Regions from separate parts of the Caballeronia sp. ATUFL_F2_KS9A genome, predicted to be linked through region 1. Evidence: predicted binding sites of a transcription regulator. Region 1 holds the regulator's gene; the other holds the start of a gene.

Region 1 (4,417 bases):
TGAATGCGGAGACGCATGTGCTCGCGGTGGTGGATATGCGCTCGAGCATCGCGCAGAGCGCCGGACTGCTAACCGACATGGCCTGCGGACGCTTCGAAGAGGCCGCGCGCGACATCCTGCAAGAGGGCGTCGAATGGCTGCGCGAGCGTGGCCTTCAGGCACAGGGACATTTCGCGTTCGGCCATCCGATCGACGAAATCGCGGCGCTCGCCGACAGCCTTCAGGTCGATCTCGTCGTCGTCGGGCATCGCTGCCGCAGCGGCCTCGCGCGCTGGTGGATGGGCGCGGGCAACACGCCGCTGCTGGATCGCGTGAAGTGCAGCATCCTGGTTGCCGTCTGTCAGGCCGGTGAATCGGCCGAAGCGGAAGACGAAGCGGCGTACGCGGCGAAGCCCGTCAAGGCCGAAGCCGGGGCGTGATGCGGTGCGAAGCGTGAACCGCGACGCTTGACGCGTCAACCGTTGAGATCGACCGCGACGAGCTTCCACGACACGAGCCCGTTGCGGTGGAAGATCGCGGAGTAGCGCGCATCGCCGGCGCCGTGTTGATACGTGACGACGAACGTGTTCAGGCTTCGATAACCCGCCGTCGTCTGCGGTGGTTCTTTCGGCGGCTGCCGTGCGGCCGTGACGCCGGACGCGGGCGCATTCCCCGCATTCGCTGGTGCGCCGTCGCCAGCTTGCGGCGGACGCTCGCCCGGATCGCCGCGCGGCGGGATGCCGTTCAGAATCGCCGCGACGCCGTCCGGTGTGGCATACGAATCCACCAGCGGACCGACGAGCGCCGCGCCGATCATCGCACCGATGATCGCGAGCGGATTCCCGCTCTTTTGAATATCCACGCGACGCGTGAGCAGCGCCGCGATCTGGTCCTTGAGGCTCGCGCGCAGCGCCGGAAAATCGACGTATTCGTTGACGGTTTGCGCATCCCGGGCATCGGCCGCGCGCTTCACGCGATCGAGTGCGATGTAAGGCGATGCGTAAACGAAACCGAGCGCCGCGACGATAACCAGGACGACGAGCGTAACGACAATAGAACGGGTAGTGCGGGACATGCTTGGGCCAAGCCTCTTGCAAAACGTGAATTACGGATTGACCGCCCGGGCGCCGGTTAAATCCCGTGAATTCACGTCGTGCGTGCGATGGCGTTCCATTCAGGCGAGGATTCCGCCGGCCAGCCCGGCATTTTCCTCGGCGATGCAGCGGTCGATCATGCGCGAAACCTCGTCGATCTTGCCCACCAGAATCACGCGCGATTGCCCGCGATACACGCGCACTGGCGCGCGCTGCTCGGCCTCGGCGTGCACCGTGCTGTTGAGGGAAACGCGAGCGAAGGCCGGCTGACGGGACGGCAACGCGGGCATTTCGTTGAAGAGATCGGGCGTGGCTTCGGCGCGCGGCATGCCGCAGGCGATCAGCGTGCGCAGATGGCGCAGGCGGCCGAATTGACGGAAGGGCAGCAGACGGGCAAAACGTTCCATGATGACTCTCCAGACGATAGGACGCACCGCGGCGCACCGCGCGCGGTGGCCGTCATGCTTGTTGTGTTGTGAGACGCCTGAATCAGGTGTCGAAAGCGGTTGGTGAGGCTATCTTGCGATGTCAATGAGACATTTCGTGTCTCGGTGCGAAAGTAATGTGCTTCGACTTTCGTGCCATGCCCGTTCGCGGGCCAACATCAGAACTCGCCGGAGCGGATCAGCCCGACGGCAATGCCTTCAAGCGCGAAATCGCCGCTGCCGGCGCGCACGAAGATGTTTTCATACTCGGGGTTTTCGGCGATGAGTTCGACGCCGTCCGCGCGCCGTTTCCAGCGCTTGACCGTGACGTCGTCGCCAAGACGCGCGACGACGATCTGTCCGTCTTTCGCTTCGTTGCGCTTTTGCACGGCGAGAAGATCGCCGTCGAGAATGCCTGCGTCGCGCATCGAGAGGCCGCGCACCTTCAACAGATAGTCCGGCTTGCTGGAGAAGAGCGCGGGGTCGCACGCATAGTGCTGCGAGATGTGCTCTTGCGCGAGGATAGGACTCCCCGCCGCGACCCGGCCGACGAGCGGCAGAGACAATTGCATGATGCTCTGATGCGGCAGCGTGAACTGATGCGGCAGCTCCTCGGACCGATCGATGCGAGATGCATCGCCGAGCAGCCGGATGCCGCGCGACGAACCCGCCGCCAGCTCGATGACGCCCTTGCGGGCCAGCGCCCTGAGGTGCTCCTCGGCGGAATTGGCCGAACTGAAGCCGAGCTCCGCCGCGATCTCGGCGCGCGTGGGCGGAAAGCCCGTGCGGTCGATCGCGCGCTGGATGAGTTCGAACACCTGCTGCTGCCGCGCGGTAAGTTTTGATGTTTTGGTCACTGGCTCGAGCCCCTGATGCACTGTATGAATGGACAGGTGACTGTATTTTTATACAGTATTTGTTGCTTTTCAAGCTTTACTTTAAGTTCGCGGCCACGAAGCCTCCGCACCGTCGGATCGCGCCCGCCGGCGCTTCTTCCATCCAGGAATATCGTTCTTAGCAGTTTTACGTATAAAAAAGTGAATAACGATTATTTTCAATCATATAGAGGCCTCGTTAGACTGATTCCGTCAATTCGATAAGACGGAGAACGGGGAATGCAAAGCATCAACACGGGATTGCGACGGCTTCTTGCTGCGGCGACGCTCGGCGCGGCGGGTCTGATCATGACGGCGCCGGCGCAGGCGGATACGTCGTTTCTGAACGTTTCCTACGACCCGACCCGCGAGCTGTATCAGGACTTCAATCAGGCTTTCGCGAAAAAGTGGAAGGCGGAGACGGGCGAGACCGTAACCTTCAAGCAGTCGCATGGCGGGTCGGGCGGCCAGGCGCGCGCGGTCATCGACGGACTGCAGGCGGACGTCGTTACGCTCGCGCTCGCTTATGACATCGACGCGCTCGCGGGCAAGGGACTCGTCGGCGCGGACTGGCAGAAGCGCCTGCCGGACAACGCATCGCCGTACACGTCGACGATCGTGTTTCTCGTGCGCAAGGGCAATCCGAAGCACATCAAGGACTGGGACGATCTGACGAAGCCGGGCGTGTCGATCGTCACGCCGAATCCGAAGACATCGGGCGGCGCGCGCTGGAACTACCTCGCGGCGTGGGCGTACGCGCAGCACAAGCCGGGCGGCAACGAGCAGACCGCCAAGGAGTTCGTGACGAAGCTCTACAAGAACGCCGGCGTGCTGGATTCCGGCGCGCGCGGCGCGACGACGAGCTTCGTGCAGCGCGGTCAGGGCGACGTGCTCATCGCGTGGGAAAACGAGGCGTTCCTGTCGCTGAAGGAATTCGGTCCGGACAAGTTCGAGATCGTGGTGCCGTCCGTGAGCATTCTGGCGGAGCCGCCGGTCGCGGTGGTCGACAAGGTCGTCGACAAACACGGCACGCGCAAGCTCGCCGAAGCGTATCTCAAGTATCTGTATAGCGACGAAGGGCAGCAGATCGCCGCGCGCAATTTCTATCGGCCGCGTTCGGACAAGGTGCCCGCCGATCTGACGAAGCAGTTTCCGAAGCTGAAGCTCTATACCATCGACGACACCTTCGGCGGCTGGACCAAGGCGCAGAAGACGCATTTCGCGGATGGCGGCGTGTTCGATTCGATCTATCAGCCGCAATAAGCGTCAACCGGCGACGCGGCGCGTTCAAGACGCCGCGCGCCCGAAGCAGCAACGCGCGCCCACCCCGCGCGCAAAATGGATGATTCAAGGATGACGACTCTCACATTCAGGAAACCGAGCGCGCTACCCGGTTTCGGCCTGACACTCGGCATCACGGTGGCTTATCTGAGCCTCGTGGTGCTGATTCCGCTTGCCGCCACCTTCGCTAAGACGGCGACGCTCGACTGGGCGCAGTTCGTGCGCGCGGTGACGTCGCCGCGCGTGCTCGCATCGTATCGGCTGACGTTCGGCGCGGCGCTCGGCGGCGCGCTCATCAACGCGGTGTTCGGTTTTCTCGTCGCGTGGGTGCTCGTGCGCTACACGTTCCCGTTCAAGCGCATCGTCGATGCGATGGTCGATCTGCCGTTCGCGCTGCCGACGTCGGTCGCCGGCATTTCGCTCGCCGCGGTCTACGCGGGCAATGGCTGGATCGGGCAATATCTCGCGCCGCTCGGCATCAAGGTCGCGTTCACGCCGCTCGGCGTGCTCGTCGCGCTGACGTTCATCGGCCTGCCGTTCGTCGTGCGTACCGTGCAGCCCGTGCTCGAAGACTTCGAGCGCGAGCAGGAAGAAGCCGCCGCGTGCCTCGGCGCGACGCGCTGGCTCACGTTCCGGCGCGTCGTGCTGCCGTCGCTCTTTCCGGCGCTGCTGACGGGCTTCGCACTCGCGTTCGCGCGCGCGTTGGGCGAATACGGCTCGGTGATTTTCATCGCGGGCAACGTGCCGATGAAGTCGGAGATCA
Region 2 (4,417 bases), on a different contig from region 1:
TCCTGTCGCAGGTAGGCCTCGTGCGTGAACCCCTCGGGGACCAGTTCGTCGGGGTATTCGTATCGAAGCTCTTCCAACGAAAAATTGCACCGCTCCAGAATATTGAGCGTTTCGGACAGCGTATGCGGTGGATAGAGATTCGCGAGCCGCAACCGCGAGCGCAAATGCCCTTCTGCGTTTGGCGCCAGGTCATAACCGCACTCGGCAACGGGCTTCCCAATTCGGATTGCCGTCATCGTGTCTTGCAGCGGCTTTCTCGACCGCACGTGCATGACGACGTTGCCCGTCGCGACAACCGGAACGCGATACTGGTCGGCGATGTGCTCAACTACACCGCGGTGGATGTCGTCCATCGCGCGCTGATGCAGCGTGAGACCGACCCACGCGCGCTCGGCGAAGACATCGGTCATCCACTCAAGCTGAGCAGCAAGTGGGCCTTCCTTTGCGGGGAAATCTGGCACGAGAATCGCGAGGCAATCGGGCATGCCTCTCAGATGTGCGTATTCTCTCTCCGGCCTCGAGATGTCATTCGGGGTCAACAGGTACTCGCCCTTGGCTGCCCGCATGCGGCCCAGCGTGATGAGTTCGGAGAGGTTGCCGTAGCCATTGCGGTTTTGAGCCAGCAAGATGAGCCCGAACGCCGGACTCTTGTCTGCATTCACAAGCCGGAAAAACGACCCGATGATGAGGGGGAGCTTCTCTTCTTTCGCCTGGACGTGAGCGCGCACTACACCCGCGAGCGAGCACTCATCGGTAACGGCGAGCCCAGAATAGCCGAGTTGCGATGCGCGCAGCACCAATTCCTCGCCGTGAGAAGCGCCATGGAGGAAAGAGAAGTTGGTGAATGCGAATAGCTCCGCGTAGTCCGGCAACGCCGACGAGGGGAAGTCCACGACGACACCTGCTTATCCGAACAGGCCGTGGAGGAACCATCGGACTTCTTCCGTCTTCACGCTCGGGCGTTCGCGGTATATCCAGTAGCAGCTCTTGTCGCTCGCCTCGGCGACGTAGTAGTCGCGCGTGACCAGCTCGCCATCGTGCCAGCCCGCTTCGATGCGTTCACCCGTCGAGACGAGCTTGAGCGGTGAACCATAGAACGGACGATGGTTCTTCATCATCAAGCGAAGCGGCTCCTCGAGCAGCCATGTTGGACGTGGCAAACCTTCGGGCGGCACCGACAACTTTGCGTCGTCCTGGACGGACACCCATCGGTTCGCGAGCTCGGGCCGGTGGTCGGACGTCGGCGCCGGGCGCAGCACGTTCTCAGCACCCAGTCTTGCGACTAGCAGTTCAAGGAGGCGGTTATGGTCTTCCGCCGAACCGCCCGGGTCGGGGAATAGGTCCTCCGACGGCGGCTCGGCTGGTTGAACCTTCGACGCGGTCAAGCGCACTGCGATAACTGCCGCCTGTAACTCCGTGCGACCGAGCCGTTCTTTCAGCAAACGAACGAGATGCTCTTCGTGCCACGTTGGCTCTGCGAGCGCAATTTCGAGAATGGTCGGTTCGACCGCCTGGCGACCGCGCTCGTGTTCAAGCGACACCGTCGCATGCGTGAGCGCAAGCTGTTGCGCGCTCAACCAGCCGCAGAGCTGCACGATGAGGCGACGTGCGGAGAACAGCACCGCTTCGGCATGCTCGACACGGTCCGGAAGCTCGGTGCGCGCGCTGAAGTTTGGCGGGACCTCGAGCCATTCATATAGCTCCGGTGACAGACCATAAGCACGGTCGAGAGAATCCAACAAATCCACACCACACCTCTTCTTTAGTCCAGCGCGCGGCAGGCGCCGGATGTCGCTCAACGCTCGGCAGCCGAGACCGTGAAACCAGTCAGCGAATGCGCGGACTTCCTGTACGACCATAAACGGTAACGAGTCAAGATGCCGCTCGAGCGAGCGCATCTTGAGTACGCGGCAACGGCCGCGCTTGGCAAGCAGCCAGGCGCCCTGCCCGGTGGGCGCCACGCTCATGCGAACGGTTACGCCTATCGACTTCACGACGCGTCGAATTTGCGAGCAGACGCTTCGAATGCCGCCGAAGAGCCGCAGGCTGGCGGTCACGTCCATGACGACGGTTTGTTCGTCGCATAGCGCGACCTGTGGCGAGAAGCGCAGCAGGCCAAAGGCGACTGCACGCTGCATCTCCGCCTCGAGCTGGACGCTCCGGTCGTACACCGCCGCATCCGGGGCGAGCGTCGTCACCCCGCCTCGTTTCATCCCCGGTAGCACGCCTGCTTCTCGTGCCGCCGCATCCATCACAATCACCTTGTCGCGTTCAAGCACCGCACACCCGTGTTCAGTCGGAGGTGACCACCTCGGACGAAACACCTCCAGCGAAAGCCTGGGCAGGAAGATGGCGACGAACACGGCCATAAGGGCTCAATAGAATCGGCGATGGTTGCAAAGAGACGGACAGCTGCTCGGTTTTGGTTGGGCCTCGTCGCTTCACCACATCGACGACGAGGCCACCATCAGCGGGCCTCACTCCAAGCCGCAGCGTTGCGGGCGAGGCGTCTTGCGCACTCGCCAACGGCCGGATGAGCACGAGCAAAGTTTCGGTCGCTTGGGCAGCCACGTGAAGGCGCCGAAGCGCTTCAGCCCTGATGTGCTGCTGCCAGAACACCAACGCGCCGCAGCTCTTCGCTTGCAGCACGCGTTCGGCGCACCAGAGGGCGTCCGCCGTCTTGGGCGCCTGTAATCTCAACACCTTGTTCAACGGCAAACCGAGATACGAGAACGCCAACGCGTTTGGAACGTGCGGCGCCTGCAGAAGCACGATGGGGCGCGTACTGCGTTCGAGGAGAGCCGGCTTCAATAGCCGCATCTCGCCAGTCCCTGGCTGCTGGACAAGCAGTTCCACCAACGCGCCGAGCGGCCAGCCGCCGCCCGGCAGCTCGGCCGACAGTGCGGCGTATCCGGTGTCGACCGTCTTGCCATACGCACGGGCGAGCTGAGACCCGCGCCAAAGGCTGGGATGAATCGACTCGATGTGTTGAGGTAGAGCGGCCATGTTGCTAAAACACTGTATGGATGTACAGTATCGTAACGCAAAAAGTGAAGCAGTGAATTGCCCCTTTTAGTCGCTACTGGGAAGTCGAATGGCTATGCTTGTGCGGAGGTACCCTAGGGGTGCGACGGTTCTTGCGTCGGAACGAAACGCGGTGTAGTCAGCGCGGAGGATTGAAGGGATTGACGGCGCCGACCGGTTGAACACGTCGTCGACCGAACCATCACCGACTGCACCGAAGTTCGAGCAAGGAGAACAAACGGGACCCACGGAATGGATAAACCTGATATAGACGAAGTGCCGGGCGCACGCGCCGATTTGCTGTGCTTCCTGGTGGCAACCGTCGCTGCGTCGCACACGCTGACGCGCGAATGGCGCATTGACCATGTCGTTGAGAGCAGTCGACTTTGGCTGGCGAGAAGCGGTGTATCGATGCATTGGCTTAACCGAGTGCTGCTTGGCCAGCTTGCGATGAAGATTGCCGAGCGCGAGTTGAAGGCCGCTGGCATCGCGGTACGGCAGAGCGACGTGCAGGTGCTGTTCACCGGCGAAATGAAGCTTAATCACGCGAGCGCGGTCGTTCAGAAGATGATGAAACTGTGCAAACAATCTCTCTGAGCCGGTCAGCCAATCAATCGACCAAAGGAAGGCAACGCATGTGCTACTCGGCCCAAATTCAGGCGGACTATCGCAAGTACGTCAAGCTATTCGGTGCACACATGGACATCGAGGAATTCGCGCGCCTATACTTCGAGCGTGCCGAGGGCAGCAAGGCGAAGATTCCCAAAGCGGTCGACGACGCGTTTCGCGAACCGCAGACTGATGCCGAGAGCGAGATAAAAGCGTTAATCGACCGGTACAATCAAGACCAGACGACGAAGCTTGAGCAGGAGCTATTCAAGCAGCGAACGCGCCTTGCGGATGCCGAGCGCACATTGCAGTCGAAGGTTACGAAGGCGGCCACCGAGAGCATGCGCATTGCGACCGCCAAAATCGAAGCCTCGCTACGCCGACTCGAGGACATCAATCGGACCAAGCCAGAACCGCGCGACTCACGCATCTTCCCCGGCACTTACGCGCCCGTGCTTGTGATGGAGAACGGAAGATATGTGGTGAAGCCGATGCGCTACCAGTGCAGAATCGCAGGCAAGCCCGCGAACTACGACTTCAAATACCCGGGGACTTACAACGCGCGACGCGATAATCTCGAGGGTTTCTGGAAGCCCTGCTTCGGCTACACGCATGGCGTGATGCTAGTGGACGTCTTCTACGAAAACGTCAAGAAGGCGAAGTACGAGAACACGCTGCTTGAGACGCACGACCGAGACGAGAACGTCGTCCTCGAGTTTCGCCCAAACAATGGCCAGTTAATGCATGTTGCATGCCTCTGGTCCAGATGGACCGCGCCAGGGCA

Evidence for each region. The regulator LexA, encoded in region 1, represses DNA repair genes until DNA is damaged. The targets are predictions, from matches to a motif close to ACTGTATNNNNATACAGT.
Region 2: imuA (translesion DNA synthesis-associated protein ImuA) is a predicted target of LexA. The motif match lies at 3,018-3,035, and genes of this name have one in related genera.

Annotation. Positions count from the first base shown of each region.
Region 1 is NZ_JALQEK010000004.1:20,878-25,294, forward strand. It holds gene NCS67_RS05770 (universal stress protein) at 1-419, shown strand, start outside; gene NCS67_RS05775 (DUF2939 domain-containing protein) at 455-1,054, opposite strand; gene NCS67_RS05780 (hypothetical protein) at 1,154-1,480, opposite strand; gene lexA (transcriptional repressor LexA) at 1,678-2,355, opposite strand; gene NCS67_RS05790 (sulfate ABC transporter substrate-binding protein) at 2,614-3,636, shown strand; gene cysT (sulfate ABC transporter permease subunit CysT) at 3,727-4,417, shown strand, end outside.
Region 2 is NZ_JALQEK010000031.1:164,440-168,856, forward strand. It holds gene NCS67_RS19600 (error-prone DNA polymerase) at 1-893, opposite strand, end outside; gene NCS67_RS19605 (Y-family DNA polymerase) at 906-2,369, opposite strand; gene imuA (translesion DNA synthesis-associated protein ImuA) at 2,293-3,006, opposite strand; gene NCS67_RS19615 (hypothetical protein) at 3,277-3,621, shown strand; gene NCS67_RS19620 (SOS response-associated peptidase family protein) at 3,660-4,417, shown strand, end outside.